4 regions of the Paenibacillus apii genome follow, and region 4 is predicted to be linked to each of the others. Evidence: riboswitches for the same ligand, from Rfam matches in the RefSeq annotation. Region 4 holds a riboswitch; each other region holds the start of a gene.

Region 1 (7,908 bases), on a different contig from region 4:
TCCGCTGGACGACCCGCGCAAGGCCGAGGAGCTTCAGCGTTTCTTTGCCGCGGAGCTTGAGAAAGCCACCTCCCGTCCCGCAATCTCTCCTTCCCCTTCCCCGGCCAACCGGCTGAGTCAAAGCTAAAGAATAGCCGCCCTTCCTTTTCGGCAGAGCCCTTGCTTCTGCACCCTCAAAAGAGCACCAATCGGTGCTTTTTTTATACTGAAAAAAGGTTTGACATTGACGCTGCGTAAAGGTGTACATTGAGCTTGTGAGGAGGTGCCATCACGGAATACACAGTGCAAAAACTCGCGAAGCTTGCGGGGATCAGCGCGCGCACGCTGCGTTATTACGATGAATTCGGGATTTTGAAACCGTCACGGATCAACTCCTCCGGTTACCGCATCTATGGCCGGCCCGAGGTCGATCTGCTGCAGCAGATTTTATTTTACCGCGAGCTGGGTCTAAGTCTGGAGAACATTAAGGCTATCGTAACCTCGCCCTCGTTCGACGGGACGAAAGCGCTGAGGACGCATCATGGCAGGCTGCTCGCCAAAAGAGAACAACTCGACCGGCTGATCTCGAATGTGGAGATAACGCTGGCCGAAAGGGAAGGAAGGATTACAATGAGCGACACCGAGAAATTTGAAGGCTTTAAACAAAAAATGATCGAAGACAACGAGCAGGCCTACGGCACGGAAGCGCGCGGGAAATACGGCGACGAAGCCGTCGACCGGTCCAATAAACAGCTGATGAACATGACCGAGGAGCAGTATGCGGCCGTTCAAAAAATGGAAGAGGACATGTTCGCTTCGTTGGCTGAAGGCATGAAGACCGGCGATCCCGCCGGTGAGGCCGCGCAGCTAGCCGCCGATCTCCATCGGCAGTGGCTCACATTCTTCTGGGGCAGCTATTCCCCGGAGGCCCATGCGGGGGTCGCACAGATGTACGTGGAGGACGAACGCTTTACCGCCTACTATGACAAGCGCGGAGCGGGGCTTGCCCGCTTCCTTAGAGACGCCGTACACGCCTACACGTCCAAATCAAACTGAAGAATTTATCGAGTTTCGCTAGGCTAAGCCAGGGCAAAATGTTTTTTTCTCTGGCTTTTTTATCTGCATATTCATTTACCGCGTCGCACCAGTCCCCCCTTTACGGCAGTGCTTCTTCGGTCAGGCAGGGCAAAAAATTTAGATCGAATAAATGGGACTTTTGTTGTATGATGGGTGGGATTGGATAATAACCCCTGGGTAATTAAGCCCTGGTAGGTTGGTCTTAAGTCAATCTGTAGAATAAGAAACGGCAAATCCGTACGAAAGTCGGAGACGCAAAGCCACGGGTCTAAGCAAGGTCGCTCCTTGTATGACAGCCGGGTTACCTATATCTCTTCACGGGTTGGCTTTTTTGTTTTGCCATTAATTAAGTTATGAAAGGGAGATTGTATGTTGGGAAGGTTACTAGGTAGAGTTGCATTCATCATTATGTTTTTTGTAGTGCAAGTCTTATCTTTCTCGGGGCTCTCGTATGCAGAAAGCCAAGCTTCATTACATGACATTAATCGTCATTGGGCCGAGGAAGAAATAAAAGAATGGATAGGCAATGGATTGATCTCGGGCTACGCCGATCGAACCTTTCAACCTGATAAAGTCATCACCCGGGCAGAATTCATATCGCTGGCGAACAAAGCGTTTGGTTTTTCCCATAAGTCTGACCAGACCTTTAAAGATGTCCCGCAGGGAAAATGGTTCTACAACGATGTATCCAAAGCCAAATTTACAGGCTACATCTCGGGGTTCGGAGACGGCACCCTCAGGCCTGACCAACCGATAACGAGAGAAGAGTCTGCCAAAATCATTTACCAGCTTATGCAGCTGGAAGAGGGGACAGTAACGAGAGATACTGAAGCCTTTCAGGATGAACAGCAAATGTCTGCCTGGAGTAAACCATACATAAAAGCGGTTGCTTCCAAAGGTTATCTGAAGGGATATCCGGATAAAAGCTTCCGTCCTCAGAAACCCATCACAAGAGCTGAAGCTGTAGTGGTGCTAGATCAAGCTGTAGGTCAATTGATACACCAGCCTGGAACCTATGATCTGAAAAATACGGTTGGCGGGAACTTAACGATCAACAGCGGCGGAGTCACCCTAAAGAATGCTGTCATTAAAGGCGACCTCATCCTGGCAGCGGGAATTGGCGAGGGCGAGGTGCTGCTTGATCACGTAACCGTTGAAGGAAGAACCATTGTGAACGGCGGCGGGGAGAACAGTATCGTCATTCAAGACTCTATGATGAACCAGGTGATGGTTCAAAAGGATCTCGGACGAGTCAGACTTTTTACGAAGGGCGATACAAGCATCAGCAGCACTGTCGTCAAATCGGGAGCGAAGCTGGAAGAAGACCAGGGAAACGAAGCCTTTAAATCGGTTTCCGTTGAAAGTACGTCAGTCAATGATGTCGTGCAATTTGAGGGCACTTTTGCAAAAGTCGCAGTAAAAACGACGGTAACGATCGAAATTTACGATCAATCCACCATAGCTCTGCTTGAAACTTACACAGGTTCAGAAGGGTCCGCTATCAAGCTGCTGGATACTGCCGTATTGAAGGAGATCATTCTGCAGGCAGCCGCGAAGATCACAGGAGAAGGAACTATCCTTAAAGCCGAGATTAATGCGGAAGGTGTTAGCTTCGAGCAACTCGTACAGGAGTATATTCTCTCGGAGACGGTGAAGGTCGTGGTAATTGGCGGGAAGGAAGTAGGAAGCAGCAGCCCGGTTCCGACGGTTCCTTCGCCAGGAGCAGGGGGCAATCCTCCGGGGCCTGTATCTCCCGCGCCCGCATCTCCGGCGCCCGTATCTCCCGCACCCGCATCTCCGGCACCCGCATCTCCGGCACCCGCATCTCCGGCACCCGCATCTCCGGCACCCGCATCTCCGGCACCCGGACAGCCGCCTGTAGGGCAGCCTGCCCCCGAACCGGGTAAGGTACTGGATATTAGAGCTGCTTTTATTGTTCAGGACAAGCTATACACCCTGTATCAGGCAGACGATGATTATTCGGCCGTAAAATGGAAGGTCACAAATTCGGTCACACAGGACACGTACCAGACCGAATATGCCGAAACGGTACAAGACGTTGGAATCTACAGCATCCCGGGCGGAGCGCTTCCTCCGGCGTCGTATAACGTCACTAATCCGAATTCGTCTCAGCATTATTCAGGAGTTATGTTATCCAGCGTTACGGTTAACGACAGCGTGTATGCTAAAGTTTATTATAGCGGCACCGAGATGATCTCTTATCAAATCAATGACTGCTACACCGTCCATGATCTTGACAACCAGATGCCGGCACAAGCGGTTCCGCTCGCTGCTGGGGATACCTTGGCGATGGTTTATGGAGATCAGTTTGAGGTCTTTGCAACCTGGAACGGGAGCGGCTGGGAGCTTAAAGCGATTAACGATCAATTAGAGGCGCCAACCCATCTAACGGCATCGACGGTATCGAATAAGGCGATCGCTCTGCAATGGGATCCGGTTACAAATGCGGATCAGTACCACATTTATTACAGCGCAACACCTACGGGCGAGTTTGTTCCCTTAAAGGATCAGGACGGTCAACCTCTTACCGTAACGGGCACGACTTATGTTGACGGTACGAATCTTCCGCATACAACAAGATATTATGTGGTTACTGCGGCGAAAGCCGGAGTCGGCATGGAATCGGGACCAAGCAGCGTTGCTAGTGCCACAACCTATTATAATGCGCACATCGGCTTGGATTTTCAGATAACGGATACGGTCAGACACCCGTCGGAGCCGATCCTCTATATCACGGATAAACTGAATAAGAAGCTGTATCGCGTCAATTACGCAACGGGCGAGAAAGACTCAATTTCCTTTACCCTTGCACCGGAGAGTATCACGTATGCAGATGGTAAAATCTATGTGTCCTTGCTGAAAGCGGAGCATTCTTCCTATACAGATATCGCGCAGCAGCAAGGAGCAATTGCGGTAGTGGACGCTGCCACCTTTACGCTTACGGGTACGCACGATATTGCAATTGACCCGTACGATATCGCTGCCGATCGTTCCGGCCATCTTTACGTGGCCTCGGGTTCAGGACAGTGGACCGAGATCAAATCGTATGCTTTAAACACCTTTGCGGAGATAGCGTCCAGTAGTATTAGGCAAGCGAGCTATATCCAAATGCACCCTGTATGGAATAAGCTCTATACGATTACAACGGATACGTCGCCGAGAGACCTTAGTGCCTATAATGTAACGAACGGACAATTCGTTGAGGCATCCTATCCTGGCGGGTATGATTCACCGTATCATGGCGATTACTCGATGGCGACGAACTTTACGATTTCTCCGGACGGAGCTTATATCTTTAACGGGTCCGGCAGCGTATTTATGGCTACAAACAACAAGTACGACGATATGAAATATGTATACGGACTTGGACAAGCTTACGCCGATATCGCTTTTGATCTGCCAAGCAGCAAGTTTTATACGGCGAAGAACAATGCAGTACAAGTATATGATTACAGCAACTTTAAGCAAACCGGTCTATATCATTTGGACGGTACCGCAAAATACGTGTTTAACGATACCGATAAGTTATTAACTATATCTGTTTTTGCAGGAAAGAATGTAATTGAAATCGTAGAAAAGAATACATTTGAAGCGGCCCCGCCCGCTCCGGTGTCCGGTATCCAGCTGGATGGCAGGGTGGTAGACATTGCATACGACTCCGCCAATCAGAAAGCTTATGCCATCGATGAAGCGTTCAACAATCTGTATATGGTAGATCTTCAAACACAGACTGTGTCTAACACGGTCAAGCTTCCGTATCGTCCGGCTGGATTGACTTTATCGGAAGACGGTTCCAGCCTCTTTATCGTGAATGACGATCTGAATCAGCTCGTAACGGAAGTTCGTCTATCTGACCTCAAAGTTGTAAGACATCTGCCATACACGTCAGTTAAGGATTCCGGTGATTTCTCGGACAGACATATCTATCATAAATCGGGATTGCTGTATGTTGTTATGGGCAATTGGGAGCCGACGCTGCTCGTGTTTAATTCGGCAACCTTTGCATCTGTAAACTACGGAACTGCGGTTAAAGGAGTTGGAGAACTGGCTTTCTCCGGCGACAAGAGCAAAATCTTTTACTGGTATCAGTATGGCTGGAATGCCGGAAATGCAGGCTCCAATGTATTTACGTATTCTGTGAGCGGCAATAGCTTAACGGAGTTGGGCCAATCCAATCTAGGTTACCCGGATTTCTTAAGAGATCCATTGGATACTCCTGTTCTGCTGCTGGAGGGTCAAGGAAAGCTGGTCGTGAAGAATAAGGTGTTTGATCTGAGTGATGTTTCGAAGGTCATCGGCACATTACCGGAACCAATCTATGCAGTGAATTCTACCGGTGAGCTGTTGGTTGGTAAAAACGGGATATACGATTCGGCTACGTATCAGAAGGTAGAAGCATTGTCGCTAGGCCAGGCAACGGAAATCTTCTTCGATCAGAACGGGAAGCTGTATTATTTCGTAAATGGCGAGTTAAAGTCTATACAGAAGTAAAAAGAGTATGACAAAAAAAGGCACAGGGAGGCATCCCCGTGCCTTTTTTCATGCGCCCTCCAGCTGCGCAGCCGGGATGACCTTTCCCTGCCCGAGCCGCCTATTCCGCTCCCCCCGCCTCGCTTTCCTCCTCCATTTGCTTGTACAGCTTGATCTTGTCCTTTACTTTCCCCATGTTCTCCTCAAGCCGCTCCATCTGGCGGGCCACCCGGTCCTGGTGCGCTTCCAGCATTGAGCGTCTTGTTTAGGGGAATCTGCACTGCATTCCTTACACTGGATTTCCGCGCGTACTAAATGCGATGCTGACTGCGAAGGCCGTATTTCAGGAACGCGGAGTGCTCACGGCCGAAAGCTGAAGCGGCGGACAAAGCGTCCGGGCCTCTCCCGTCTGACGGCATAACGATTAACGATGCTTCCCTTGTCAAGCGCCGCCGGATTTTTCATTTCTCGCAAAAGAACCCGTTGTCCAGCCTGTGATTGTCAACGGGTTCGTTCTTTTCATTATTGGCTGCGGTGCAGCAAGGACAGCACTTGGCGAAGCTCGCTTACCGCAATCTGGCCCGGGGCCGATGCCTTCTTCGCCGCGCCGAACGTCAGGGCGGACCCGAACACTTCTCCGGCGAGACGGCTGATCACGCCGATTCCCGACATGGACATCGTAATCACCGGGCGGTCGGCGTATTTTTCCTTCATGATGTGGGTCGCTTCAAGCAGGGTCAGCACGTCGAGCGGATGATTCGGCATCACCGCAATCTTGGGAATGTCCCCGCCAAGCTCCTGGGCCTTCCGCAATCGGAAGATGATCTCCTCTTTATCCGGCGTCTTGTCGAAATCATGGTTGGAAACAACGACAAAGACGCCCTGTTTGTGCGCCCCGTCGATCAGCGCCTTAACCGTCTCATCGCCAGTAAACAGTTCAACATCGATCAGATCGACCAGCCTTGTCCCGGCAATTGCCTGGTTAAGCGCTGCGTAATACTCCGTGCTAATCTCCTTTTCCCCGCCTTCTCTGGCGCTGCGGAACGTGAATAACAGCGGAAGATCGGGAATAACGGAACGGATGGCGGCAAGCGCCGCTTTTACCGCTTCGATATCCTCGGCCTGTTCAAAAAAATCCACTCGCCATTCCACCACATCGCATTCCAGCGATTTCAGCGCTTCCGCCTCTTCCTTCAGCTCGTCAGCAGTTACGCCAACCAGAGGAACGCATATTTTCGGCTCGCCTTCGCCGATGATGACTTGTTTTACAGTTACTGTGCCGCTCATTCTTCCAACTCCTTCGTCTTTCGGTACCCGGGCCTGAACGTTCTTCAGGCTTTTGTTACATTACTCCTTAAGGTAACGCATATTTACGATTATAGCCAGCCTAACGAAGGAACAAATGAAACCTTACCGCTAAACGGTCTTAACCAACCTCTAAGTGAAAATGTTCACATGATCTCTATATAGGACATGTTATGCTAAATTCAATAAAATGGAAAGGAGCGGCCACATGAACTTGCGGCATTTGCAGTACTTTCAGGTGATCGCCGAAATGGAGCATATTACGCAGGCGGCTGTGAAGCTGTCCATTACTCAACCCAGCCTCAGCCATGCCATCTCCGAACTGGAAAAAGAACTGGGAACCTCCCTGTTTGAGAAACAAGGCCGAAATATCCGGCTTACCAAATATGGCAGGCTTTTTCTAGGCTATGTCAACCGCGCTCTGGACGAATTGGAAAAAGGCGAGAAGCGGCTGCGCGAGCTGACCAGTCCCTCTGCCGGGGTGGTTGATCTTGCCTTCATCGGCACGCTGGGCACGCATTTCATACCGGCGCTGGTGCAATCTTTTTCCGTTATGGAGGAACATCGTCAAATCTCCTTCACTTTCCATCAGGGATCGACGAGAAAGATGATTCAGGGCCTCAAGGATGATCTCTACGATATCGCCTTTTGCGCTTATGCGGAGCGGGATCCCGAGCTGGAGTTTGTCCCCCTGGCGGAGCAGGAACTGGTCGTGATCACCCCGAGCAATCATCCGCTGACCGGATCGGGCAGCGTCGAGCTTAAGGAAATCGCTGCTTATCCCCTGGTATATTTTGCTGAATCGAATGAGCTGCGGCCGATTCTCGACGGTCTGTTCGCCAAAGCAGGCGCAAGGCCGAATATTGTCTGCGAATTGGAAGAGGACAGCGCAATGGCCGGTCTGGTGTCGGTGGGTTACGGCATTGCGGTGATGCCCCGTTTTTCCGCTCTGGCTCATTACGATGTCGACGTTCTAAGCGTTGCTTATCCGGCTTACGATCGCTTTATTTATGCAGTGAGCGTGCGCAGCCGCTATCTGTCGCCCGCGGCTTCGGA
Region 2 (7,908 bases), on a different contig from region 4:
AACGGATTCGGATTGTGCCTGGTACGGTGAGTCAACCGTTCTACCGCCGTCACCACCGATTGGGTGGATAACGATGCCAAGGCCATAAACTGCTCTTGAATGACCGTAATCAAAAAGGACAGCGCCTCTTGATACACATGGAGAGTCGCATCCAACATGCGGTGGTGAGATATAATCGGATGTTTAAGTGTTTTGACCACCTTCATGAGATACGCCTCCATCGCAAGTTTGATGAGTCTAGTATAATACAGGAACGTATGTTTGGTAAAGCGAATGTATCTAACCCCCACCTTCGCTGTTGACTTGGAGGTGGAGGACTGCGACACTAAATCTATTCAAACTTGAATATAATTAATTTCATCAACTTACAAAAAAGGAGTTTATACCCATGCATTCGAAAGAAAGCAATTTGAAGCTGGTCGTGGTCGGCCTGCTGCTTGGCATTTTGATGACCGCCATGGACAACACGATCGTCGCCGCGGCCATGGGCACCATTGTCGCCGAACTTGGCGGCCTGGACAAGATTGTCTGGGTAACCTCCGCCTATATGGTCATGGTTATGGCGGGCACCCCCATATTCGGCAAGCTGTCCGATATGTACGGCCGCAAACGCTTTTTCATGCTCGGCCTAGTGCTGTTTCTGATCGGCTCGGCCCTGTGCGGTACGGCAAGCAGCATTACCCAGCTGAGCATTTACCGCGCCATTCAAGGCGTAGGCGGGGGCGCTGTGATGCCGATCGCATTCACCATCGTCTTTGATATCTTCCCGCCGGAGAAGCGCGGCCGGATGACCGGACTGTTCGGCGCCGTCTTCGGCATCTCCAGCGTGCTCGGCCCGCTTCTCGGAGCCTACATTACCGACTACGTCGGCTGGCAGTGGGTCTTCTATATCAATCTTCCCCTTGGCGTAATCGCCTTTGTTATGATCGCCATGTTCTACAAGGAGTCGGTCACCCACTCCAGACAGCGGATCGACTGGGGCGGTGCCCTTACGCTGGTCGGATCGGTTATCTGCCTCATGTTCGCCCTGGAGCTGGGCGGTCAGGAATATGCCTGGAGCTCCGTCAATATCATCGGCCTGTTCTCCGGATTTGCGGTTCTGCTGATCGCCTTCCTGCTGATTGAGCGCCGCGCGGCCGAACCCGTCATCACCTTCAGCATGTTTCAAAAAAGGCTGTTCGCTACAAGCGCCCTGGCCGGGTTCTTTTACGGTTCGGCCTTCATCGTGGCGACCGTCTACATCCCGATCTTCGTGCAGGGCGTATTCGGCGGGTCCGCGACCAATTCCGGCCTCATCCTGATGCCGATGATGGTCGGTTCTGTTGCCGGCGCCCAGATTGGCGGACAGCTCACGGCCCGAACGAGCTTCCGCAATATTATGCTGCTGTCTGCCGTCTGCTTCGTCACCGGCGTTGCCCTGCTCGGCACCCTGTCGCCGGACATTTCCCGCCTTCTGGTCAATATCTATATGGCCTTGACCGGTTTCGGCGTCGGATTCTCCTTCTCGGTGCTCAATATGTCCTCGGTCCATCATTTCGATGTCCGTCAGCGCGGCTCGGCCACGTCGGCCATTACCTTCATGCGCTCGCTCGGCATGACGCTCGGTATTACGATCTTCGGTATCATCCAGCGCAATATGTTTACGGACAAGCTGAGTAGTGCGTTCGGGGGAGCTGCCCAGTCCTCGGCCTTCGGCGATCCGCGGTCCGCGCTGACGCCTGAAGCCAGAGCGAAGATCCCAGCGCCGGTGCTGGAGAAAATTTCGGCTGCGCTGTCCTCCTCCATCGCGCATACGTTCCTGTGGGCGCTTATTCCGGCGGCGCTTGGACTCGGAGCCGTGCTGCTGATGCCGCATGACCGCCTGTTCAACCGCCAGAAAGCCCCGCAGCCGGTCCTCGACAAGGAGTAATCCCCATGTCGATGAAGCTGGCCATTCTCGGACTGCTGCTGGAGCGGGACATGCATCCCTATGAAATGATGCTGGTGATGAGAGACCGCGCTATGGACCGGATTACGAAGCTGCAGATGGGCTCCCTGTATTACGCCGTTGATCAATTGGCCAAGAGCGGTCAGATCGAGCAAGTTGAAATTATCCGCAGTATCGACCGGCCGGACAAAACGATATACAGGATTACGGGTTCGGGCAAATCGCTGTTCGAACAGCTGCTGCTGCAGCAGTTCCGCAAAAACGATGCGATATTTCACCCGATGTATATCGCCCTGGCCTTCTCCCGGCATGTCGATCCGGACAAGATCGCGAAGCTGCTTGAGGAACGCATCCGGGAGGCCGAGCACCAGGTCAATCTTGCCTATCAGGTCTACGAGGAGCATATTCCTTCCGTCTCCCGGGCGGCGCTGCATCTGATGTACGGCAAGTACGAGCACAGCATGACCGAACTGAAATGGTTGAAGCGCCTGTACAGCGATGTACGGGCGCACAGGCTCGGTGATGTCGGGGAACCGCTCGATCTGAACGTACAATAGCTTGCCGGGTACCCGCCCAGGATTAGAAATTGGGCATTTAAAGTTGTACAATAGCCTTGTTGTCATCAATCACATGTCGGAGGGATTGTATTGAAAACGTTACCGCTGAACAAACGCGGAATCCCCGCAAGCCGGCTGGTCCTGGGCTGCATGGGCCTTGGCGGAGGCTGGGACCGCGAGCCGGTTACCGAAGAGCACATCAAGGAAGGACATGAAGCTGTGGAAGCGGCGCTCTCGGTCGGCATCAATATGTTCGACCATGCCGATATCTATACACGCGGCAAAGCGGAGAAGGTATTCGGCGCCGTTCTTAAAGAACGCCCTGAGCTGCGCGAAAGCATCATTCTTCAGTCGAAGTGCGGCATCAAGCTGGCAGAGCCGGGCGAAAGCTCCAATATGTTCGATTTCTCCAAGAGCCATATCCTGAGCAGCGTGGACGGCATTCTGTCGCGCCTCGGCGCCGAATACCTCGATATTTTGCTGCTGCACCGGCCCGATCCCCTGATGGACCCGGAAGAGGTCGGCGAAGCGCTCCGCCTGCTGAAGGAGTCCGGCAAAGTCCGGAACTTCGGCGTTTCCAACATGAGCGCAGGACAGATCAAGCTGCTTCAGGCTTACAGTGACGAGCCGATTATCGTCAATCAGCTGGAAATGAGCCTGGAGAAAATCTTCTGGATCGATTCGGTCGTGAGCGTGAACCAGGAAGCCTGGAAGGACCACGGCCTGCCCGAAGGGACGATCGAGCATTGCAGGCTGGAGAATATCCAGCTTCAGGCCTGGGGACCGCTTGCCCAAGGCAAATACAGCGGACGGCCGCTGGGAGACGAGGAACCGGAAGCGGTCCGCAGCACCGCTCGCCTGGTTCAAAAGCTGGCGGAAGAAAAAGGGACAACTCCGGAGGCTGTCGTCCTCTCCTGGCTGATGACGCATCCCGCCGCGATTCAGCCTGTCATCGGAACGGTAAACCCGAAGCGCATCGCGGCTTGCAAAGACGCAGACAAGCTGGAGCTTACCCGCAAAGAATGGTATGACCTGTATGTCAGTTCGCGGGGCGTACGCTTGCCCTGACCCTTCATTCGGCGCAGCGCCGCCGGGAAGGCCATATGTCCGCTCATAAAGCTGCATTGCCGGCACCTTTCGGATTTCTCGGGCAAATCTGGAAAATGCCGGTTTTGCCATGTCTGCGGACGTTTGCTATACTAGTACAAAAAAGCAAGGAGGGGGGCGTAACTAGTCGTGCCAGATAACATAGGGCAGCACATTCAGCAGCTCCGCCTGGAGAAGGGATTATCCTTATCCGAGCTGGCGGGCAAGGCCGATGTGGCCAAATCCTACTTAAGCAATGTTGAACGCAACATCCAATCCAACCCCTCTATCCAATTCATCGAGAAAATTGCCGAAGCTCTGGACGTACCCGTTCACGTTCTTCTCTACGGAGAGCTTTCCGATTCGCAGGAGGAACCGCTCGATTCCGAATGGTTCAAGCTGGTTCAGGAGGCCATGGCCTCAGGTGTAAGCAAACGCGAGTTCAAGGAGTTTCTGGATTACCAGAAATGGCGGCTTGAACAAAAGGATCAATAATGCGTTGTCCGCGGGCAATATAAGAAGGTGCGGACATGCAGCTTGCAGATTCTTATACCGACATAAAGAGGCCATGGCGCCGCGCCGCCATGGCCTCTGTCATTATGAATTTGATTATCTTGTCAGACCCTTTCCACTACATAGCCTTCAGCGTCCTGTCATTGAAGAACCGACGAATTTCATCCGCATGAATCCCTTGCTTCTTCGCCTTCAGAAGCAAATATACCCATTCCATATCAAGCTCTACCGTCTGCAGTTCTTCGATTTTCCCCTGGTTGGACTTATCCAAAAAATCTCCTCCTAAGATTTTTGTCCCCAGGCAGTCCGGCCGTCGTAGTTTCTAAAGATCACCTTAGACCCGAGACTTTGTGCCCCAGCTTTTCAGCAGGTTTACCTTTTACTGGACCCTTGTTTAAGGATCTGGTTACGATCATCATTGTTACTAGGTTGCAAAGGTTATTATACAAAAGACTTGGCCGAAAGTGTGTCGAATGATGGAAACCATATAATTTGCGCGGAAGGGAAGATCAAATCAGGATGAAATGATAATCCCTATATAGCAATCGCTTTCAATTATGTATCTTCTTAGTAGTCTGTAGTATATAAGGACTATAAATTACAACTACCCCTTTTTCAAGTCCCCTAATCATATTTTTTGAACGTAAAAAATTATTTATCTAGTCATATAGGCCCGATAATTAGAGTTTATCACCTCTCCCGATGCGGTCTATAAGGTGCTGGTCGGCCAAGGGAAGACCGCCGTGATTACTCATGCCTTTTTTCGAACGGATTGGACGAAAGGTTGAATTGATTACCTATATTGAAAGTAGCACAATAGGATGGAAGCCATACCTTTATAATCGGTTATTTTTATAATAGAATGTAAACGTAATCATTGCAGCTCCTGTACAGACCGCCCTTCGGCGCCTGCCTGGAGTTTATCCGTTAGGAGGATGTTTTTTATGTCAGCCAATGAGTCCTATAGCGAATCCGTTTGGAGCAAGTATTACGGTCCTAATCTGGGCTACATCCAGGAAAAATACGAGCAGTTCACTGAAGATCCGTCTTCCGTCGAAGCCCGCTACCGCGAACTTTTCACCATCTACGGCCCTCCACCGCTGACATCCGAGGCCGCCAAAGCTCCCGGACCCTCGCTGTCTGGCGACACTGACTGGCTCCGGAAAGCGGTGAGAGCCTCCAAGCTGATCGCGAACATTCGCATCTTTGGCCATCTGGCGGCCGATATCGACCCGCTGGAACATGTTCAGGATTCCATGGCCAAATGGCTGAACCCCGAGACTTACGAACTGACGCGCGAGGATTTGCTTGCCCTGCCGGCCTCGCTTATCTGGGAGAACGCTCCGCCGGATGTGCAGACAGGCTGGGACGCTTATCACCGGATGCGCCAGACTTATACAAAGACGATCGCCTATGAATTCGGCCATGTCCACGACGAATCCGAGCTCCGCTGGCTGAACAACCAGGCCGAATCGGCCACCTCTCCCGCCCCGCTGACGCCGTCCGAGCGCAAAGCTCTGCTGAATCGGCTGATCGAGGTCGAGCATTTCGAAACCTTCCTGCACAAGACGTTCGTCGGCCAGAAGCGTTTCAGTCTGGAAGGCACCGACGTGCTGGTTCCGATGCTGGACGAGATCGTCCGGGCCGCCGCGCATGACGGTGCGGAGCATATTCTGATGGGTATGGCCCACCGGGGGCGTTTGAATGTGCTTGCCCATATTTTGGGCAAACCTTACGAAATCATTTTCTCCGAGTTCCACCACTCTCCGAACAAGGAGCTGTTCCCGTCTGAAGGCTCCATGGGCATCAACTACGGCTGGACCGGAGATGTCAAATACCATCTGGGTGCTGACCGCGCGGTGCATGAAGGCGAAACCGTGCGCGCCCGCCTGACGCTCGCCAACAATCCGAGCCATCTGGAGTTCGTCAACCCGGTGGTGGAAGGCTTTACCCGCGCCGCCCAGGAAGACCGGAGCGCACCGGGGCTGCCTGGGCTGGACACGAACAAGGCCATGGCCGTCCTGATGCATGGAGACGCCGCCTTCCCCGGAGAGGGCATTGTGGCAGAGACGCTGAATATCGGCCAGCTTAAGGGGTACCAGAATGGCGGAACGATTCATATCATCGTCAACAACCGCATCGGCTTTACAACGGAGAGCGAAGATTCCCGCTCCACGCACTACGCGAGCGATCTCGCCAAGGGCTATGAAATTCCGATCGTCCACGTCAACGCCGACGACCCGGAAGCCTGCATCGCCGCCGTCCGTCTGGCCAGCGCTTACCGCAGTCTGTTCAAAAAAGATTTTCTCATCGATCTTGTCGGCTACCGCAGACACGGCCATAATGAAATGGATGACCCGGAAATGACCCAGCCGATCGTATACGGCAAGGTGAAGAACCACCCTACCGTTTACAGGATTTATGCGCAGCGGCTGGAACGCGAGAAGCTCGTAACTCCTGAAGAGGTGGCGGCGATGAGCCGCGGTACCGAGCATGTGCTCCAGCAGGCCTACGAGCGGATAAAGGAAGGCAAGCAGAAGAACGGTGAAGTCAAGACGTCGGTCCCCGTTCAGACCGCGGAAAGCCGGACGGCCTCAACCGCCGTGCCGCTGACCCGGCTGCAGAGCATTAACCGCCAGCTTCTGTCCGTTCCGGACCAGTTCAAGGTGTACCCGAAGCTGCAGCGCATCCTGCAGCGGCGCAAGGACCTGCTAAACGATGGGGAGAAGGTGGACTGGGCGCTGGCCGAAACGCTTGCTTTTGCCACGATCCTGCAGGACGGGACGCCGATCCGGCTGAGCGGCCAGGATGCGCAGCGCGGCACCTTCTCCCAGCGGCATCTCGTGCTTCACGACAGCGACAGCGGAGCGCTCTTCGCCCCGCTTCACCAGCTTGAGGACGCCCGCGCATCCTTCGGGGTCTATAACAGCCCGCTGTCGGAGGCTTCGGTGCTCGGCTACGAGTACGGCTACAATGTGTTCGCGCCGGAGACCTTCGTGCTGTGGGAAGCGCAGTACGGCGACTTCGCCAATGCCGCGCAGGTCATTATCGACCAGTTCATCTCCGCCGGACGGGCCAAATGGACGCAGCGCAGCAATTTGACCATTCTGCTGCCCCACGGCTATGAGGGCCAGGGGCCAGAGCATTCCAGCGGCAGAATCGAGCGCTATTTGCAGCTGTCGGCCGAAGAGAACTGGACGGTTGCCAACCTGACCACCGCGGCGCAATACTTCCACCTGCTCCGCCGTCAGGCTTCGATGTGCGGCAAGGCGGACGCCAGACCGCTCGTCATTATGACGCCGAAGAGCCTGATCCGCAACCCGCGCAGCGCTTCCTCCGGCATGGAGCTGGCGTCCGGGCGGTTCGAGGCGGTGTTCCCCGAACCGCTGCTTGGACAAAAGCCGGGCGAAGTCAAACGGCTCGTGGTCTGCAGCGGCAAAATTGCCATCGATCTGGAGGCCGAGCTGGAAGCGTCCCAGGGCAGAGACTGGTCCTGGCTGCATATCTTGCGTCTGGAACAGCTGTATCCGTTCCCCGAGCGTGAGCTTGCCGCCCATCTTGCCTCCTTCGGCTCCCTTCAGGAAATTGTCTGGGTGCAGGAAGAGCCGAAGAATATGGGCGCCTGGAGCTTCGCGGAGCCCCGGCTGCGCGCCATTGCGCCGGCCCATGCCGGCATCCGGTATATCGGCCGTCCGGAACGCTCCAGTCCGGCGAGCGGATACGCGGATGTCCACAGCTTCGAGCAGCGCAGAATCGTCACGGAGGCCCTGAATTTGAACTCGCAAGCAAAAGCGGCTGTGCCGTCTCCTTCCGGGACGGTGTCAC
Region 3 (7,908 bases), on a different contig from region 4:
CTTGGCAACATAAGAATCCCCGTATGAATGGCCGTTCGTAAGATCGGTGACCTTCTCCAGCTCCAGCCGCTGCTCGGGATCGCGTTCCCAGCCGTCCGGGTCGCCGCATTGCTTGACGCCCCCTCTCTGGCTCCCGCAGGAATCCTCTCTGTATGCCGGCCAATACGCCCAGCCCGGAGCAACCGTCTTGAGATGGGGCGCGATTTGTTTGCCCTCCTTGTTCAGCCAGTCGGCAATCGCCAGATTGACCGCTTTGGAGCGGTTAAACAATCCCGGTTCGTTGTCTACCTCGTAATACTGAAAATAAGAGCCGTACTGCCGGAAATATTCGGTCAGCTTCTTCTTCGCGCTATCCGGCAAAGAGCCGTCCGCATTCAGCTTGATATCTCCGGTGTACAAATACAGCGCGACCGACTGCATATTGTAATCCTTAAGCACCTTGTAGTAATTCTCCAGGTCGGAACGGGAAAAGCTTACATCGCTGGCGCCGCCCGTCCGCATAATATTGCCGCTGTACGCCAAACCAAGCCACTTGATAATGTACGGCAGATGAGCGGTGGCGCCTGTATCAAAATAAAACTGCTTGTTGGCAACCATGGTGCCCGTAAGCACATAGCTGCCGTTAATCGGATCGCTGATCGGCGAATTCAGCGAACGCAGGCTGAGATCGTCCCAGGTCCACCATGAATATTGATCCTCCGCGCTCGACGCATACATGGAACGAACCACTTTCAGCTTGAGCTCGTTTGTGCCTATTTTCAGTTGTTCCTTCGGAATATACAATTCGTATGTTTTACGGTAATCGTACCCGCTGCCCGTTCCTGCGGCGCCCGCGATTTGAATTATCCCCGACAGCTGGCTGTTGGAAAAGGCCGCCATCTGCGGGACGGATTTATGGGCGTCGAGAATGCTGACCTGAAACAATACCCCATTGTCGGGAATTTGGGTCAAGCTATACGAGATTCGCAGTTCGGGCAAGCTCTTGCCGTTAAGACCGGAAGGCACCTTTTTGAGATCTCCCGTGTCAAGTTCAGATGTATCCATACTCACTGCGCTCCCCGCGGATGATGAATCCCTGAGCGCGAACTCGCCGGACGATTCATTCCGAGTGCCCAGCTGCCAGATGATTTTCCCCGGCGGGGATACGGGCGCTGTCTTATACGCGGTGGAAAAGTTGGAATTTCCGGGTTCTTCCGCTCCTTCGTTCCCTAAAAAAGAGACAGACAGCAAAAATAAGACGATAAATCCTGCAAGCTTCAAAAGTACGGTTAAAGGTAGGGCTTTTCGTGGTATACTCATTTCCTGTCCTCGCTTTCTCAAGGAGTCCGACCTCCCGGTTTACAATCATTGTTTAGTCGGGCAGAAAAAGCTCTTTGGGAGGAATGACCTCTTCCGGCCGCCCCGGTCCTTGCCAGAGCAGCTTGATATCGGCTTTACCTTTATTTTCGAAGTACTCCACTTTAATGTCGTAAAAGGTATTCTCTTTCAATTTAATCGTTCCTGCCCGGGGAACATCGTTCTGAAGCGCCCAGTTGTCGATGACAAGCTTGCCGCCGATCCATACCCGTACACCGTCGTCGGCTATCGCTTTAATTGTATAGCTTCCGGTGCCGGGAGCTTTGAGGCGGCCTTGCCACCTCACGGAGAAGAAGTTGCTGTTCACGGCTTCCCCGGGCGCCCCCTCCTGCCAGCTTAAGTCCAAATTCGCGTCAGTCTTGCTGAAAGCCGGCTTGCCTTCCAGTTCTCTGTTGGTGAAGTAATCTCCCCGTAGTCCGTTGCCGGCAGCCACCGCCTCTTTATCAACCCATTGGATAAAATCTTCTTTGGACAACGTGTAGTCGGCGTTCATGAATCTGTTGATGGTTTGCTGGCTGTTGTTCTCGGTGAGCATTTTTCCCCAGGTCATCACATAGACCCATTTGCTCTGGCTCTTGGCCAGCAGCCGGGGATCGGGCAGCTCGCCGCTCTCGCCGATGGCGATCGGCTTGCCGTCTGCAAGCTTCAGCAGACTGTCGTAATACGGCTGCTGATAATCGTTATTGTATATATCCGCTGCCAGAATATCGACCTTGTCCGCCCCCGGGTAATAGGGATCGTAGGCGTCGGCATACCCGTTGGGCGCATTCGGATTCCATACCCAGAGCAGATTATTTAATTTATGTTTACCCACAAAACGGTCATACATAATACCCCAGAGTGCCGAAAAATTATTTTTCCCGCCCCACCAGAACCAGTCTCCGTTCATTTCATGGTAGGGTCTCCACAGAACGGGCACCCCAGCGCTTTGCAATTGCTTCAAATATCCTGCGGTCTGATCCAGGTCGGCAATCAGGCGCTTATACTGTTCCGTGCCGGGAGTAACGTAGGCGTCGAACTCGCTCTGGCTCAGACTCATGGAGACATTGGACCAGGTGGGAGCAGTGCCGGGCAGGTTCTCGTGAAAAGTCATGGCCACGATTCCGCCGCTTCTATACCAGTTGATGGCGCTATGTACAACGGCATTCCGCTGGCGGTCGATCGTGTCCGGCGACTGGCCGTTAATAGCTCCAAGCTCGTAACCGTGAAGCGCGGCATACTTGCCGGTCGCGTTCTCGAGCTTGTTACTAAATTCGTCCGGGCTTTCCAGATAATCATGCTGGCCGGATATCAGACTGTTGCCGCTTAAACCCGCAAGGTACCCGAGCAGTTCTCTTGCTTCAGCCGAGGCTGACGGATTCACGGGTACGGGCGGCGTCCGGATTACGGACTTTGGCGGGGTTTCCGGCTGCATCCACGGCAGCAGGGACATGATCAGAATCAAAGGCAAAACTGAAGCGAACAACCGATACTTGGAGGATTTGTTCAATTTCATCATCCTTTCTAAAGCCTGGAATCCTTTCGGAGAAAGCCGGCCTCCCGAATGCTTCGGAAAGATGGCCTTCCCCAAGAGGGGCTTATAGTTTTGAAGCCCTGCTGTATTAAGCAGGGCCTCGCAAGGCTCAAATGAACTGAATATTGTGATGATAAGTATCGGGAGCACCCGTGGGGGGATCGCCGTAAAAGCTATATCAGAGCGAATCGGAAAGATAAAACGCGCTTGCTGGAACGGCTTCCTTGATCTGGCTGCTGCTTTCCCACATCAGACGCGCTTTGGCGCTTCCCGTATTATCGTAATATTCAACTTTAATGTCGTACAGTTTCCCGGCTTCCAGGTCGATTCTACCCTTCCGCTCTAGACCGTATTGGGTAGACCAGCTGGTAATAACGGCAACGCCGTTGACCCACAATTTAATACCGTCATCCGAACTGGTGTAGAAGGAATAGTTCTCGGTGTACAGAGGCTTGATTTTGCCGCTCCACCGCGCGGAAAACTTATCGGGACCGACGGTGGAATCCGGCGTTCCGAGTCCCCAGTTGAAATCGATGGCCGATTCTTCCCGCACCAACGTTGGCGTTCCGGTTAACTGCATGTTTGAAAAATATTCGCCCAGCAGGCCATGGCGCGGCCCCGAAGGCGTGGCCGAAGGCAGCGGCGCGGTCAGGGATGAGCTACCGGTTGAAGAATCCGCAGCGGACTGCTGATTGTCCGGCGTATATGTTGGTGTTGGCGTCGGTGTCGGGCTTGGCGATGGTACCGGCGTCGGTGTCGGACTTGGCGTAGGTGTCGGTGTTGGACTCGGTGACGGCGATGGTGTTGGGCTCGGCGTCGGTATCGGTGTCGGCGATGGTGTCGGCGACGGACTTGGCGTCGGGCTTTCCGACAGCATTGGCACCGTATACGAAGCCAGAGCCGTACTAATTTCATCGCGGGTTAACGTAAAACCGTTGTTCAGAAAACTCTTGATTGTAGTCGTGGTGTTGTTTTCATAGAGCATTTTGCCCCAGGTCATCATAAAGACCCATTTACTCTGATATTTGGGCAGCATTGTAGGGTCGGGCATTTCACCATTCTCGCCAATGGCAATCGGCTTGCCAGCGGCCAGACTTAACAGATCGTCATAATAGCTCTGTCTGTAATCCTTGTTGTAAATGTCCGCCGCCAGAATATCCACTTTATCTGCACCGGGATAAGTATTGGCGTAAGGATCGGCCCAGCTGTTCGGAGCATTCGGGCTCCACACCCAAATCAGGTTGTTCAATTTATGAACATTGACAAAACGGTCGTACATAATATTCCAGAGGTCGGTGAAATTGGTCTTCTTGCCCCACCAGAACCAGCCCCCGTTCATTTCGTGATAGGGCCGCCACAGAACGGGCACTCCGGCATCGCGCAGGGTTTTCAGCGAAACCGCCACCTTGTCCAGCTCCGTGATCAGATTTTGGTACTCCGGGGTTCCGGGTGTAACATACTTGTCGAAGTCGGCCTGGGATAACGACATCTGCACATTGGACCAGCTGTATGATGTTCCCGGCAGATTCTCGTGGAACGTCATCGCGACGATGCCTCCGGACTTATACCATTTGATGGCGCTGTTCACCACATTTTGCCGGAGCCATGTTACGGCGCCGTCCGTTTGGCCGTTGATCGCGCCAAGCTCATATCCATGGAGAGCCGCATATCTGCTGCTCGTAACTTGAAGCTTGTTGTTGAACTCGTCCGGGCTTTCCAGATAGTCGTGCTGACCGGTGATGATTCGGGTACCGGAAATGGAATACAGGTAACTCAGCAGCTTGACCGCTTCGGGTGAAGCGTCGGGGGTCACCGGCGCTGTGGACACAGCCGCCGCGGAAACGGTCGATGCGCTTCCTCCGCCCATGAACGGAACAAATGATAGGAGCAGAGTCAGGGTTACCAGCATGTAGAACAATCGATACGTACGGTGAACTTTCAATTTCATCTTCCTTTCGGTAGCCAGGCTGCCTCTCTGAAATGGAGAGGCCCTATGGCTTTGCGTCCCTACCTCGCGATAGGTTTGCCTTTGTCGTATTGGAAGGCTTAACCTTCTACCGTAAATATCGACGGTGTACAATTAATGATGAAGACTGATTTTCATAATCTTCTAATAAATGAGTCAAAAGACCCGTTTAACAACCTTGTTATATGGTTAATAAGTAGGTTATCCCTCGTTCAGGCATTATTACGAGATAAACTGCTGCAGTTCAATATCCTTCCAATCCAGCGTTATGCGGATATTATCCTCTTCCACCAGCTCCGATCCGGTTTGAACCTCGATGAATTCCACATCGGTCAAAGCGAGAATGCTGTGCTTCGTTCCTTCCGGTATGCGCACAACGTCTCCGGCTTTCACCTTATGCAATTTTTCGTTGAGGATGATACTGGCTTCCCCGCTGATGAAGGTCCAGATTTCGCTGCGCTTGAGATGATACTGGTAGCTGATATTTTTTCCCTCTGCGATAAAAATCCGCTTAGTCAGCACTTCATTGCTTTCCTGGTATTTGACGTAATCGATCACCTTATAGTGGCCCCACCGGCGTTCCTCGTACATCGGTCTTTGCTCCGTGCCCTTCAGCACCTCTTTGATGCGCGGGCTTTCCGATTTGTGAGTAACGAGGATGCCGTCCGGACTCGCGGCGATAATCAGGTCCTGGGCGCCGATTACCGTGATCGGAATGTCAAGCTCGTTGACAAGGCAGCTTGTAGAGGAATCATCGGTCAGCACGCCCTTGCCCAGTTGGTTGCTCGCCATTTCCTCGGTCAGCGTATTCCAGGTTCCCAAGTCCTTCCAGAATCCGTCATACGGCTGGACAACGATCTTGTCTTCCTTTTCAACCACTTCGTAATCGAAGCTGATGGAAGAGAGCAGCTTATACTGCTTCTGCAGCTCCTCGTAAGTCAAAGGCAGCCCTTTTTGCTGTAAAATATTAAGCAGATATCCCAGCCGGAAGGCGAACACCCCGCAGTTCCACAAGGCGCCCTGTCCGATCAGTTCTTCGGCCCGCAGGCGATCCGGTTTCTCCAGGAAACCGCTAACCGGTCTTACCTCTTTCTCCGGCGCGCCGCCCGAAGGAATGATGTATCCGTATTTCTCCGAGGGATGCTCCGGCACAACGCCGATCAGCGCCAGATTCGCGCCGGTATCGTCAAGCGCCTGCTCCAGCTGTGAAACCGAGCCGAAGAAGGAGCCTTCCACATAAGGATCGACCGGGAGGATCGCGACGGTCTCATCCGGGCGAACGCCTTCTACCGAATACAGGTAGACAGCCGTCAGCGCAATGGCCGGAAACGTATCGCGGCGCTCGGGCTCGACGATGATCTTAACATCCCCGCCCAGCTGGCTTTGGATCATCTCCACCTGCCCGCGTCCTGTCGCCAAATACGACGATTCCGCAAGTCCCGCTTCTCCCAGCTGCCGCCATACCCGCTGAACCATCGATTCCGGCTCACCGAGCGGGCTTTCCAGCACCTTCAGAAACTGTTTCGACCGAGAGTCGTTGGACAGAGGCCACAGCCGTTTTCCCGAACCGCCAGACAATAATACCAGTTTCATAATGATACCCTCCCTCATAATGGTCATGATACAGCTGTGAACAGCCTGCTTTTTAACGGGATATCTCTTGGTAGCGGCGGCGCCGCGGCTTAACCTGCTTCGCCCGCGGCCGCGCCGCCCCTGATCCGGTTCGTCACATACCGATATATACCGCTTATACCGCTCCTGCCACGCTTGGAGACAAGCCGCTGAGTCCGCCCATCCGCGGGCGTCCCACCGAATAATACTCCAGCCCGGTTCCTTCGATTTGTTCTTTGGAATAGACGTTGCGCCCGTCGATCAGGACCGGCTTGCGCATTCCTGCGGCCAGAAGGTGCAGATCAATATCCTTGAACACGGCCCAATCCGTGAGCAGGCAGACCGCGTCGCTGCCGGTTCCCGCTTCCTCCGGCACGGCGCACCAGTGAATCAGCGGGTGATCGTATTGCTTCCGGAAATTGTCCGCGGCAATCGGATCGTACACCTTCACATGCGCGCCTTCCTTAACGAGCGCCTCGATAATCTCCCTTGCCGGCGATTCGCGCACATCGTCGGTGTTCGGCTTGAAGGCCAGTCCCCAGATTCCGATTGTCGCGCCCTGCAGACTGCCTATCGACTCGTGGAGCTTCGCAAGAATCATGAACCGCTGGCCCTGATTGACTTCGACCACCGATTTCAGCAGCTTGAATTCGTAGTCGACGTTCCCTGCGATCTGGATCAGCGCCTTCGTATCTTTCGGGAAGCAGGAGCCGCCGTAGCCGATTCCCGCCTGGAGGAAGGAAGAGCCGATGCGTTTGTCCAGGCCCATTCCCTCGGCGACCTCGGTCACATCCGCTCCTACCTTTTCGCAGATATTGGCGATTTCGTTGATGAACGAAATTTTGGTCGCCAGAAAAGCGTTCGAAGCGTACTTTATCATTTCCGCGCTGCGGATGTCGGTGACAACAATATTTTCGGTGAAGCCCTGATGAAGCTCCCGCATGACGGGCTCAAGGGCCGGGTTGTCGAGACCGATGATCACCCGGTCGGGATGCAGCGTATCCTGGATGGCCGAGCCTTCCCGGAGGAATTCCGGCGCCGATACGATATCGAACGGATAGCCGGTGTGGGCAGCGATAATCTGGCGGATTTTCTCGTTCGTTCCTACGGGAACGGTAGACTTCGTCATGATGATCTTATAACCTTCCATGGCCCGGCCGATGTCCGCCGCCGCGCTTTCGATGTACTGCAGATCCGCTTCCCCGTTCGGGAGAGATGGCGTACCGACAGCAAGGATGACGATATCCGAGAGGCGAACCGACTCCTGGAGATCGGAGGAGAACTTCAGTCTTCCCTCTTTCAGGTTCATTTCGATCAGCGCTTCGATTCCCGGTTCGTAGATGGGCGACTTCATCTGGCCCAGCCGGGCGATCTTCTCCTCATCCTTGTCGACGCAAATAACATGGTTACCCCCAAGTGTAAAGCATACGCCCGATACTAGGCCGACATAGCCGGTGCCGAT
Region 4 (7,908 bases):
CGGGATCGAACCGGTACGGTAGTCACCTACCGCAGGATTTTAAGTCCTGTGCGTCTGCCAATTCCGCCACCCCGGCAGGGGTAAAAAATCATATCCCGCATAACGCGACAAGATATATAATATCATGGTTCAGGGCTTGGCGCAATCCCTTTTTTTTCACAAAGCATGACCCGCACCAGCGGTTCGCCGATACGGGCCATCGTCCTGCTTCAAAATTAACGGTGTTCGCGATTTCTGTTTCTCATGCCCGCCAGACCGAACAGACCGATCAGACCGAGCCAACCCCAAGAGAAGTTATTCCGGTTGTTGTTGACAGCAGTGGTACGGTAAGCGCCGGTGCGTGTTGTGTTCACGAGCGGAGTAACCGTATTGTCGTTGGTACGCAGCGTCCCTACGCCTGTAGGATAGTTTGTGCCGTCTCCGCGGTACATATCATTGGTACCATGGATCGCGACACTTTCCTCCCCAACTGTCGCGGATGCGTCCGATGCATACCCGACACCCATCAGACTCATCGATAAAACAGCGGTGCATGCAAAGCTAGCCATCAGCTTGTTCAAAGGTGAGTACCTCCTTGTTGTGTGAGTCGCTGTTATCTTCCCCCTTAACACCCCGATCTATGCAAAAGTGAGAACCCGCATGATTTTTTCGCCTGCCGGGAACACTAATCTGCGGAAAGGTGGGATGAACTATGGATATACACAGCGACAGCTACAAAGTAGCCACACTGGAGGATCAGCGGGATGCCATCGAAATTATCCAAAATGCCGAAACCCGCATCGCACAATTGACGGGCACTCCGGTTACGTTGATCGCATATGAAAAAAGCAGCGGTCCCGAAAGCTAACCGGGATACACTTCCATAATACGGTCCAACCCGATCCACTTCCATTCGTCTGCCCATTGCAGCTTGATTTCCCGCGAATGGGCATGAATGGAGGTGACAAATCCGCTCTGCCGCAACTCCTCAACCGAATCGCACCAAACAACAGTCACTCGAACATGCTCACGTAGCGACAGCGACAGCATTCTTTCCATCTCTTCCCGTTTCCGTTCATCCGTCAATTTCAATCGGCCGTTATCAAACAACGGGTTTCCCTCCAGTTTCTTCCCCAAAGGGAGTCGCCTCCTTTAAAATTAGCCAAAAACAAGAACGTATGTTTGTATTATAACCGCTTTTCGGCATTTTAATCAACCAGGAAAAACAAGCGAAAAAGGCGCCGACAGCCGATTAACGCTGCGCGCCTTGTATAGACGTTTAAATCCGTACTATTCGCTTTACTTCGGTTCAAGGAGCCCGATCGATTCTTTAGCCTGATTAAGCTTGGAGATCCCGTACAGCATGACAATATCGGCATTTTTGTTCATTTGATCGAACTGCTCGGGGGTTACGTCGGGTGAATCGGCGCTTTGCGAGGCTTCTTTCTTGATTTCATAGGCTTTTTGAAAAGATTCCTTGGCTTCGTTCAGCAGCTTCTCCACGTTATCCGGGAGTCCGGGTGCAACCTCGACATCATCCGCCTTATCCGACAAATCGGAGGCCGTATCCTGAAACTTCTCAATCGCCTTCTCCAGCTCGTCTGCCGTCAGACTGCCTCCTGAATATGAAGCCAGCGCTTCATTGAAGTCATTCAGGGATGTTTTTGCGGTCTGATCAAGCGAAGAAATCTCATTGTAGAATTCCTGAACGCTCTCCTGCACATCCTCATGGGACAGTGCAACCGGCGCTTTTCCGCCGCAGGCGCTGAGCAGCACAAGGGCAATTGCTGCGCCTGCCAGTAAGGCTTTTCTCATTTCTACTATCCCTCCTTTTAAAAGGATAGAGAAGATTGCGGGAATACGCAACTAAAAAAAATGGGAAAAACGATGTAAACAAATCCTTAAAATGAATTATAATTAAATTCTACGATTTGCATAAGAAAAGGAGTAGAACATTGAGTAAACAAAATCGGATCACAGCTCTTCTTGCCTTGCTTCTGCTGCTTTTGCTGCTGTCTTATCTTGCGGAGAGGAACGGGTGGGATTTCAGGAACGCTCCTTCTTCCGATACGGAAGTGGTACAGCTGATTTTTCCATCGGACGAGTATCCGGAAACGGCAAAGCATATTGAAAAAGCGATCGAGAGAGGCGAGTCCAGCATATGCACGATCAACCGTGAAGGAGCTGAAGAAAATCGCCGGGAGTCGCTGAAGGGAATTCCCACCAAAAAACATTATGATCGCGATGAATGGCCCATGGCCATGTGCGAGGAAGGCGGAACAGGAGCAGACATCGCATACATATCACCAGCCGATAACCGCGGTGCAGGCAGCTGGGTCGGCAATCAGCTGGAGAAATTGAAGGATGGGACCAGAGTAGAATTTATCATCCGATGAACGCACTAAAAAATCATGTTGTCTCTTCCCAATTCCAAAGCCCCTGCATCCCCTTTGCCGGAATCGGCTCCGGCAGCCGCCGGACATCCGCAAGCTCCCATGCGAAGCGCCCTAATGCAAACGATCCGAACGCTTTTTCAAGGTCGCCGATGACGATGGATTGCGAAGGGCTTTCCAGCTTAACCGCTCCACTTTCATTCTCGGTGACCTCAAGACAATCTGCCAGCCTGCATACCGCCACCACGCTCCCTGTCGGCAAGGTATCCGCTGTGTATCCGTGTTTTGCCAGTACGCTGCGGAACGGTTCTTTCTGGCAGATGGCCTTATCCACCTTCTTCCCGGCATGAATGGCGATGGAATCCCGGTGCTGTGTAGCCCAGCTTCTCGTTTCGAATTTTTTCTCTCCAAGCGCTAATAAAGTCGCCCAAGGCTGCCATATCGTGATACACCGCAAGACTAACCGCTCCTCTTTACTTCGCTGACTCAAGAAAAAAGCACCTAAAATAGGTGCCTCTTCTGCTTAAGCATTCAGTTTACTTCTATGATACCCGATCTTGCTAAAGATCTTCGATCTCACGCTCTCACACATACAATCTTCAAGTATAGTTTCGTTAAACCCCAACCAAAAAGAATGCCAATACTTTCCCATGCTTCTCCTCCTTTATTTCACATAAATCTACGGGAGGTGCGATTATTCGGGAGCTGGCTGACATACGGATTTCTCCACTTAGTCCCTTTAGCTTTGCGTCACTGATTTTCATCAGTTTTGCCTTTATCGTACGATTTATGTGACTATGTATTCAGGAATATTTTAGCATAGACAAAATAAAGAAGACAACGGTCTTAAGTAATAATGCCTATTACATGCTTGGGAAAACGAACAGTACCTGGGTATTGCGTCCGGACATCCCCCATTACAGAACTTAAGATTTGAAAATCCCCTCCGGTCTACAGTGCTGAATTCATGCTGTCATGAACTCTTTTTCAATGTATGCCAGAGGGGATTATACTAATTTACAACCGTTCAGACTGCCCGTCTCGACATTCGGGCTCTTGACCCTTTACTAGGGAGCCACGGTGGGGACGTTTACATCATCAATGTTGATATGGCCCCAGCCGCCGGTGGCGTTATCGACAATCTTGATGTAGCACTCCGTACCGATATAATCCGAGGCATCCCAATATATTCGGGTATACGATTCCTGGTCGAGTCCGGTTGCTTTGAACAACTCCTTACCGTCAGAGGCGCGAACGAGCGTAACATAGAGATCATAATAATTGTTGCCCCCTCCGACCAGTAAATTGATCTGTCCGTTGCCGCCGAGAACGAATTGCTCAGATCGCATAGCCCCGGTCTGACTGTCATTACCGCTTTGGACGCTCCACAGGTGCTTGGCGCCATTCTGGTTGAACGGGCCGCCCCAGCCCCAGTCATTGGCCGTCGTCACATCTTGGGCGGTGAAGGCGTCGCCGGACAGAATCGTCCAACCGTTGAATCCGTCTTCAAAATCGTGATTGGCGAGTTCCCCATGCGCCGGTTCCGCTGTGACTGTTACGGCAGTCGTCGCGGTGAAGCCGCCGATACGCGTCTTCGCGGTGATCGTGGCCGTGCCGACCGACTTCGCCGAAATGTTGCCGTTCACCACTGTCACCACTGCCGGGTTGCTCGATGTCCAGATGACATCCTTGTTCGTTGCATTCGCCGGCGTTACGGTCGCCAGCACCAGCTGGCTGTCGCCCTGAATAATCGTCTTGCTCGCAGGCAGCGACACTCCAGTCGGGTTGACGGAAGTATACGCCGAATTCATCTCCCAGATCTTCAGCGATTTCACAACGACCGTATCCGTGTTGTCATTCGCCCACAGGCGCACGCCCTTGGCGTCTCCGCGTGTCGGATAGGCACGGGTGGTCAGCGACTTGAGGCCGTTCAAATAAGCTTCCACCATGGAGCGGTCCACGTAGATATGAAGCTTGATGTTTTCGGTTCCGATATCCACCGTTCCTCCCTGATACCAGTGCTCCAAATCGGGATTGAGGCTGGATTTGGTCCGGTTGACGAAGAACTCCTTGGAGTTCCGCTTGTAGTAAACAATCGTCTCTTCTTCCGCTCCAGGGGAGCGGCGTAGACTGAAGCCGACCTCATTGGCGCTGCCCGGGTCGATCTCCGCTTCAATCTCGTACATGTCGGAGTTGACGGCCGAGGCCAGCGTCGTATTGGCGGCCGCAAAGCTCGTGTCGGTGCCGATATTAACGAGCTGCGTGCCGCGCAGCGCCTGAAGCTCGGCAATCGGCTCCTCGCCCAGCTTTCCGTCCGGACGGAGATATACGTTCAGCGGAAGTCCGAAATTATGGGCATAGCCGGCGTCCGAATCGATTGTCGCCGTTCTTCGTCCCTGCGCGATCGAATAGATGACGGTACGTCCATCGGGCGTCAACCCTGCCGCCGGGCCGGTGAAATGCTCTCCGACGTCCAGCAATTGCGGCGCCGGGCTGTCCGGCACGAACCGGGCCGTGTCCGGATTCCAGGTGCCGATCCAGTAATAGGTGTAGCGGGACTGGTACTCGCCGCGCGACATTTTGGCCGGATTGATCATGAAAATATACTTGCCGCTGCTGCCGAGCGGCCGCAGATTCGGAAGCTCCCATACGCGGCCCGTCTCCGGATAGGCGGAGTAGTCGCCAACGTAGAGATCGCCCCGGAATGTCCATCCGCTCTCGAGCGTCGGATCGGTGGTCGAATAGACCAGAGCGGTGCCGCCAATGTCGTTGCCGGAGGCGTCTTTTTTGCCGGACGTGACCAGCATGAACCACGTATTTCCGTCCCGGAACACGAACGGATCGCGGAATTCGCCCATGATCCCTTCGCCGTCTTGCTGATTGACCACGACTTTCGGACTCTTGATCCAATTATTCAGATCATTGTCCTGGTCTATCGCGTAATTGCTGCGGGCAATGTTGATCCGCTGTCCCGGCGTTCTCCGGTCGTCGCCGGCTGTATAGAAAATAACGGGCACATCATTGCCGTCCAGCACGGAGCCTCCAGCCCATGCGCCGTCAGGGTCCACGGCGTTCTTCTCGGGAATGACTGCATCCTTCGCGTCCCGCCAATGCACCATATCCGTGCTCACCAAATGCCCCCAGCGGATATGGTTCCAGAACGGCCCGCGCGGGTTGCTCTGGTAGAAGACATGGTACTGGCCGTTAAAGTACAGCGGCCCGCCAGGCTCGTTCTGCCAACCTGATGGCGGCTCCGCGTGATACTGCGGCCGCTGGCTGTCATCAGCGAGGATGCTGCGGTCGATCCGGTTGTTCGCCGTAGGCAGGTTACCGCCAAGCGCGCCCAAATAGCTGTCATACGCGTTTTGCACATCGGAAGCGCCCAAAGCGACGCTGCGGATTTTGACCTCGTCGATCAAGCCGCTGAACGCATTCATATTGAAGCCGTACAACCAGAACGCCTGATTGTTCCGGCCAATCAATAGATCGGTGTCGCTGGGAAGCAGGGCTTCGCCCGGTGTGAAATTCGCGGAGGCGACCTTTGTTCCGTTCAGGTAAAGCACCGCCTGCCCGGTTGAGCTCTCGTACGTGGCAACGACATACGACCAGGCATCGAGCGGCAGCTCGGCATCGGTCTTGACCTCCCGCCAGTTGGTTCCGGTGCCGAACTGGAAGCCCCAGGTGCCGTGGCGGTAATTGCCTAGAATAAAGCCCTCTTTCGCCTCCCGGTTATGCTGGTTGACGATCGCGGACAGCCGCGCTTCGTCGCCATGTTCGAAGTTGCGGGGCGCGACCCACGCCTCCACTGTAATCGCCTTGGTCGGGGTAGCGATCCGGTCCGCCGTCCGGGTCACATAGGTCGAGTAGCCGTCGAACAGCAGCGCGCCGCCGCCGATCCCGTCACTCTTCCACAGCGGGGATTGAGCAGGCTGGTAGACACCGGTGTTCAGATGATAGGCGACAGGGTCCGTTGTACCGGTCACCGACTCCTCGGTGTTCTTCCCCGAGCTCTCGTTCAGCTTCCAGTAACCGGCCAGACCTCCAGCGTAGACGGAATTCAGGACGTGAAAATCGTCGGCCCCGATATGGCCCCAGCCGCCTGTCGCATTATCGACGATACGGATGTAGAGATCCTGCCCGAGGTAAGCCGACGCGTCCCAGAATACCCGCTGGAACCCCTCCGAATTACGTCCGGTCTCTTTAAACAAAATCTGGCCGTCCGAAGCCCGCACAAGGGCCACGTACAGATTATCCGCGTCCCGTCCCCCGTTAATGAGAAAATCGATCCCGCCGTTTCCTCCAAGAGTGAACGTCTCGGACCGGATGGAGCCGGTCTGTCCGTCGCCTCCGTCCTTGAAGCCCCACAAATGATAGGTTCCGGCCTGGCGGAACTTGCCGCCCTGGCTGTAATACTCCTCATGCACGAGGCTGCTCGGCGCAAAGGCATCGCCGCTGACGCTTGTCCAGCCCCTGATTTCGTTCGGGTACAGGTCCGACTGCTCGAAATCGTGATTGTACAACGCGGGCTCGACATGAGCGTGGAGCGACGCGCTTTGCGGAACCACAATGTTATCGAGATTGATATGACCGGTTGACGAATTGTCCACCAGCTTGATGTACACCACCTTGCCGACATGCGCCGATGCGTCCCAGGTTATTGTGGTATAGGCATCACTCCCCGTCCCGGTCGCCTTGAGCAGTTCCGTGTTCGTGGCGTTGTCCACAAGCGCGACATACAGTTGGCTCAGATCGTTATCGCCGCCGACCATAAGGCTGATCTTGCCGTCACCAGCCAGCGTGAACGTCTCGGACACCAGCGTACCGACTTTAGCGTTATCGCCCCTCCCGCCCCAAATGTGCCAGAAATTGTGCTGATTGAACTTCTGCTTATTCCAGTAATCCGTGTCATTTGCCACATCGGCCGCACTAAAAGCGTTCCCGCTGTCTAACGTCCAACCGCTTAAGTCACCTGTCTCAAATCCAGGATTCGTGATGGTGTTGGAATAGGCCCTGGCCACTCCTCCCGGGATTATCCATTGAACCGATGAAACCAGCAAGGCGATAGCCAGCAACCGGCTTGTCCAAGACTGCAGCCCTTTCGGATAAATCATCTTTTCCCCTCCAGTGTCTTTGAAATCGGTCATCCTCTCCCCGGTGACACATGCGCACCGTTTACCGGTGGTCCCGCCGGTATTTCCAATTCTCTCCCTTCTGTCAGGATTTTTGAAACGTTTCCAACAATAATTGAAACGTTTCCAATTTTATTGAAAAATAAAATGGTTTCTTCTGTCTATATGTAATCGGAATTCGGCAGACCTCTTGGTCATCAACTTACTTTCCACCTGAATTCCGTCCTACCCGATCCTCTTCATACTCGGGGACATTAATGCCGGCCGCGTTTGCTGTCTCTATCAATTGGCTCGAATCTTTTAATACTGTATATGTCGTTCTCATGACATTCCTTAAATTGTTAGCGCTATCATAGCATTTATTTGGAAACGATTCAACTATTTTTTGAAGCGTTTTCCTTTTTGGG

Evidence for each region. Region 4 has a riboswitch for cyclic di-GMP ahead of G5B47_RS04750 (ASCH domain-containing protein). Riboswitches for the same ligand answer to the same signal wherever they lie in the genome.
Region 1: it holds a riboswitch for cyclic di-GMP, as region 4 does, so the genes downstream of both, G5B47_RS21410 (S-layer homology domain-containing protein) here and G5B47_RS04750 (ASCH domain-containing protein) in region 4, are expected to answer to the same signal.
Region 2: it holds a riboswitch for cyclic di-GMP, as region 4 does, so the genes downstream of both, G5B47_RS21995 (anti-repressor SinI family protein) here and G5B47_RS04750 (ASCH domain-containing protein) in region 4, are expected to answer to the same signal.
Region 3: it holds a riboswitch for cyclic di-GMP, as region 4 does, so the genes downstream of both, G5B47_RS20990 (glycosyl hydrolase) here and G5B47_RS04750 (ASCH domain-containing protein) in region 4, are expected to answer to the same signal.

The regions. Positions count from the first base shown of each region.
Region 1 covers NZ_JAAKGU010000012.1:174,058-181,965, forward strand. Annotated here, with positions in the region: gene G5B47_RS21400 (exonuclease domain-containing protein) at 1-127, shown strand, start outside; gene G5B47_RS21405 (MerR family transcriptional regulator) at 283-1,035, shown strand; cyclic di-GMP riboswitch class I at 1,275-1,365, shown strand; gene G5B47_RS21410 (S-layer homology domain-containing protein) at 1,465-5,568, shown strand; gene G5B47_RS25970 (MerR family transcriptional regulator) at 5,669-5,800, opposite strand; gene aroD (type I 3-dehydroquinate dehydratase) at 6,070-6,834, opposite strand; gene G5B47_RS21420 (LysR family transcriptional regulator) at 7,061-7,908, shown strand, end outside.
Region 2 covers NZ_JAAKGU010000013.1:118,148-126,055, reverse strand. Annotated here, with positions in the region: gene G5B47_RS22020 (RNA-guided endonuclease TnpB family protein) at 1-206, opposite strand, end outside; gene G5B47_RS22015 (MDR family MFS transporter) at 389-1,909, shown strand; gene G5B47_RS22010 (PadR family transcriptional regulator) at 1,915-2,484, shown strand; gene G5B47_RS22005 (aldo/keto reductase) at 2,575-3,552, shown strand; gene G5B47_RS22000 (helix-turn-helix domain-containing protein) at 3,721-4,065, shown strand; gene G5B47_RS21995 (anti-repressor SinI family protein) at 4,202-4,354, opposite strand; cyclic di-GMP riboswitch class I at 4,381-4,470, opposite strand; gene G5B47_RS21990 (2-oxoglutarate dehydrogenase E1 component) at 5,028-7,908, shown strand, end outside.
Region 3 covers NZ_JAAKGU010000012.1:65,504-73,411, forward strand. Annotated here, with positions in the region: gene G5B47_RS20980 (discoidin domain-containing protein) at 1-1,044, opposite strand, end outside; gene G5B47_RS20985 (glycosyl hydrolase) at 1,352-2,851, opposite strand; gene G5B47_RS20990 (glycosyl hydrolase) at 3,048-4,811, opposite strand; cyclic di-GMP riboswitch class I at 4,824-4,907, opposite strand; gene G5B47_RS20995 (sugar phosphate nucleotidyltransferase) at 5,058-6,428, opposite strand; gene G5B47_RS21000 (UDP-glucose dehydrogenase family protein) at 6,583-7,908, opposite strand, start outside.
Region 4 covers NZ_JAAKGU010000001.1:933,921-941,828, forward strand. Annotated here, with positions in the region: tRNA gene G5B47_RS04720 (tRNA-Leu) at 1-76, opposite strand, end outside; gene G5B47_RS04725 (WGxxGxxG family protein) at 216-548, opposite strand; gene G5B47_RS04730 (hypothetical protein) at 692-847, shown strand; gene G5B47_RS04735 (YolD-like family protein) at 844-1,116, opposite strand; gene G5B47_RS04740 (hypothetical protein) at 1,279-1,794, opposite strand; gene G5B47_RS04745 (NucA/NucB deoxyribonuclease domain-containing protein) at 1,935-2,375, shown strand; gene G5B47_RS04750 (ASCH domain-containing protein) at 2,389-2,829, opposite strand; cyclic di-GMP riboswitch class I at 3,070-3,156, opposite strand; gene G5B47_RS04755 (GH32 C-terminal domain-containing protein) at 3,440-7,483, opposite strand.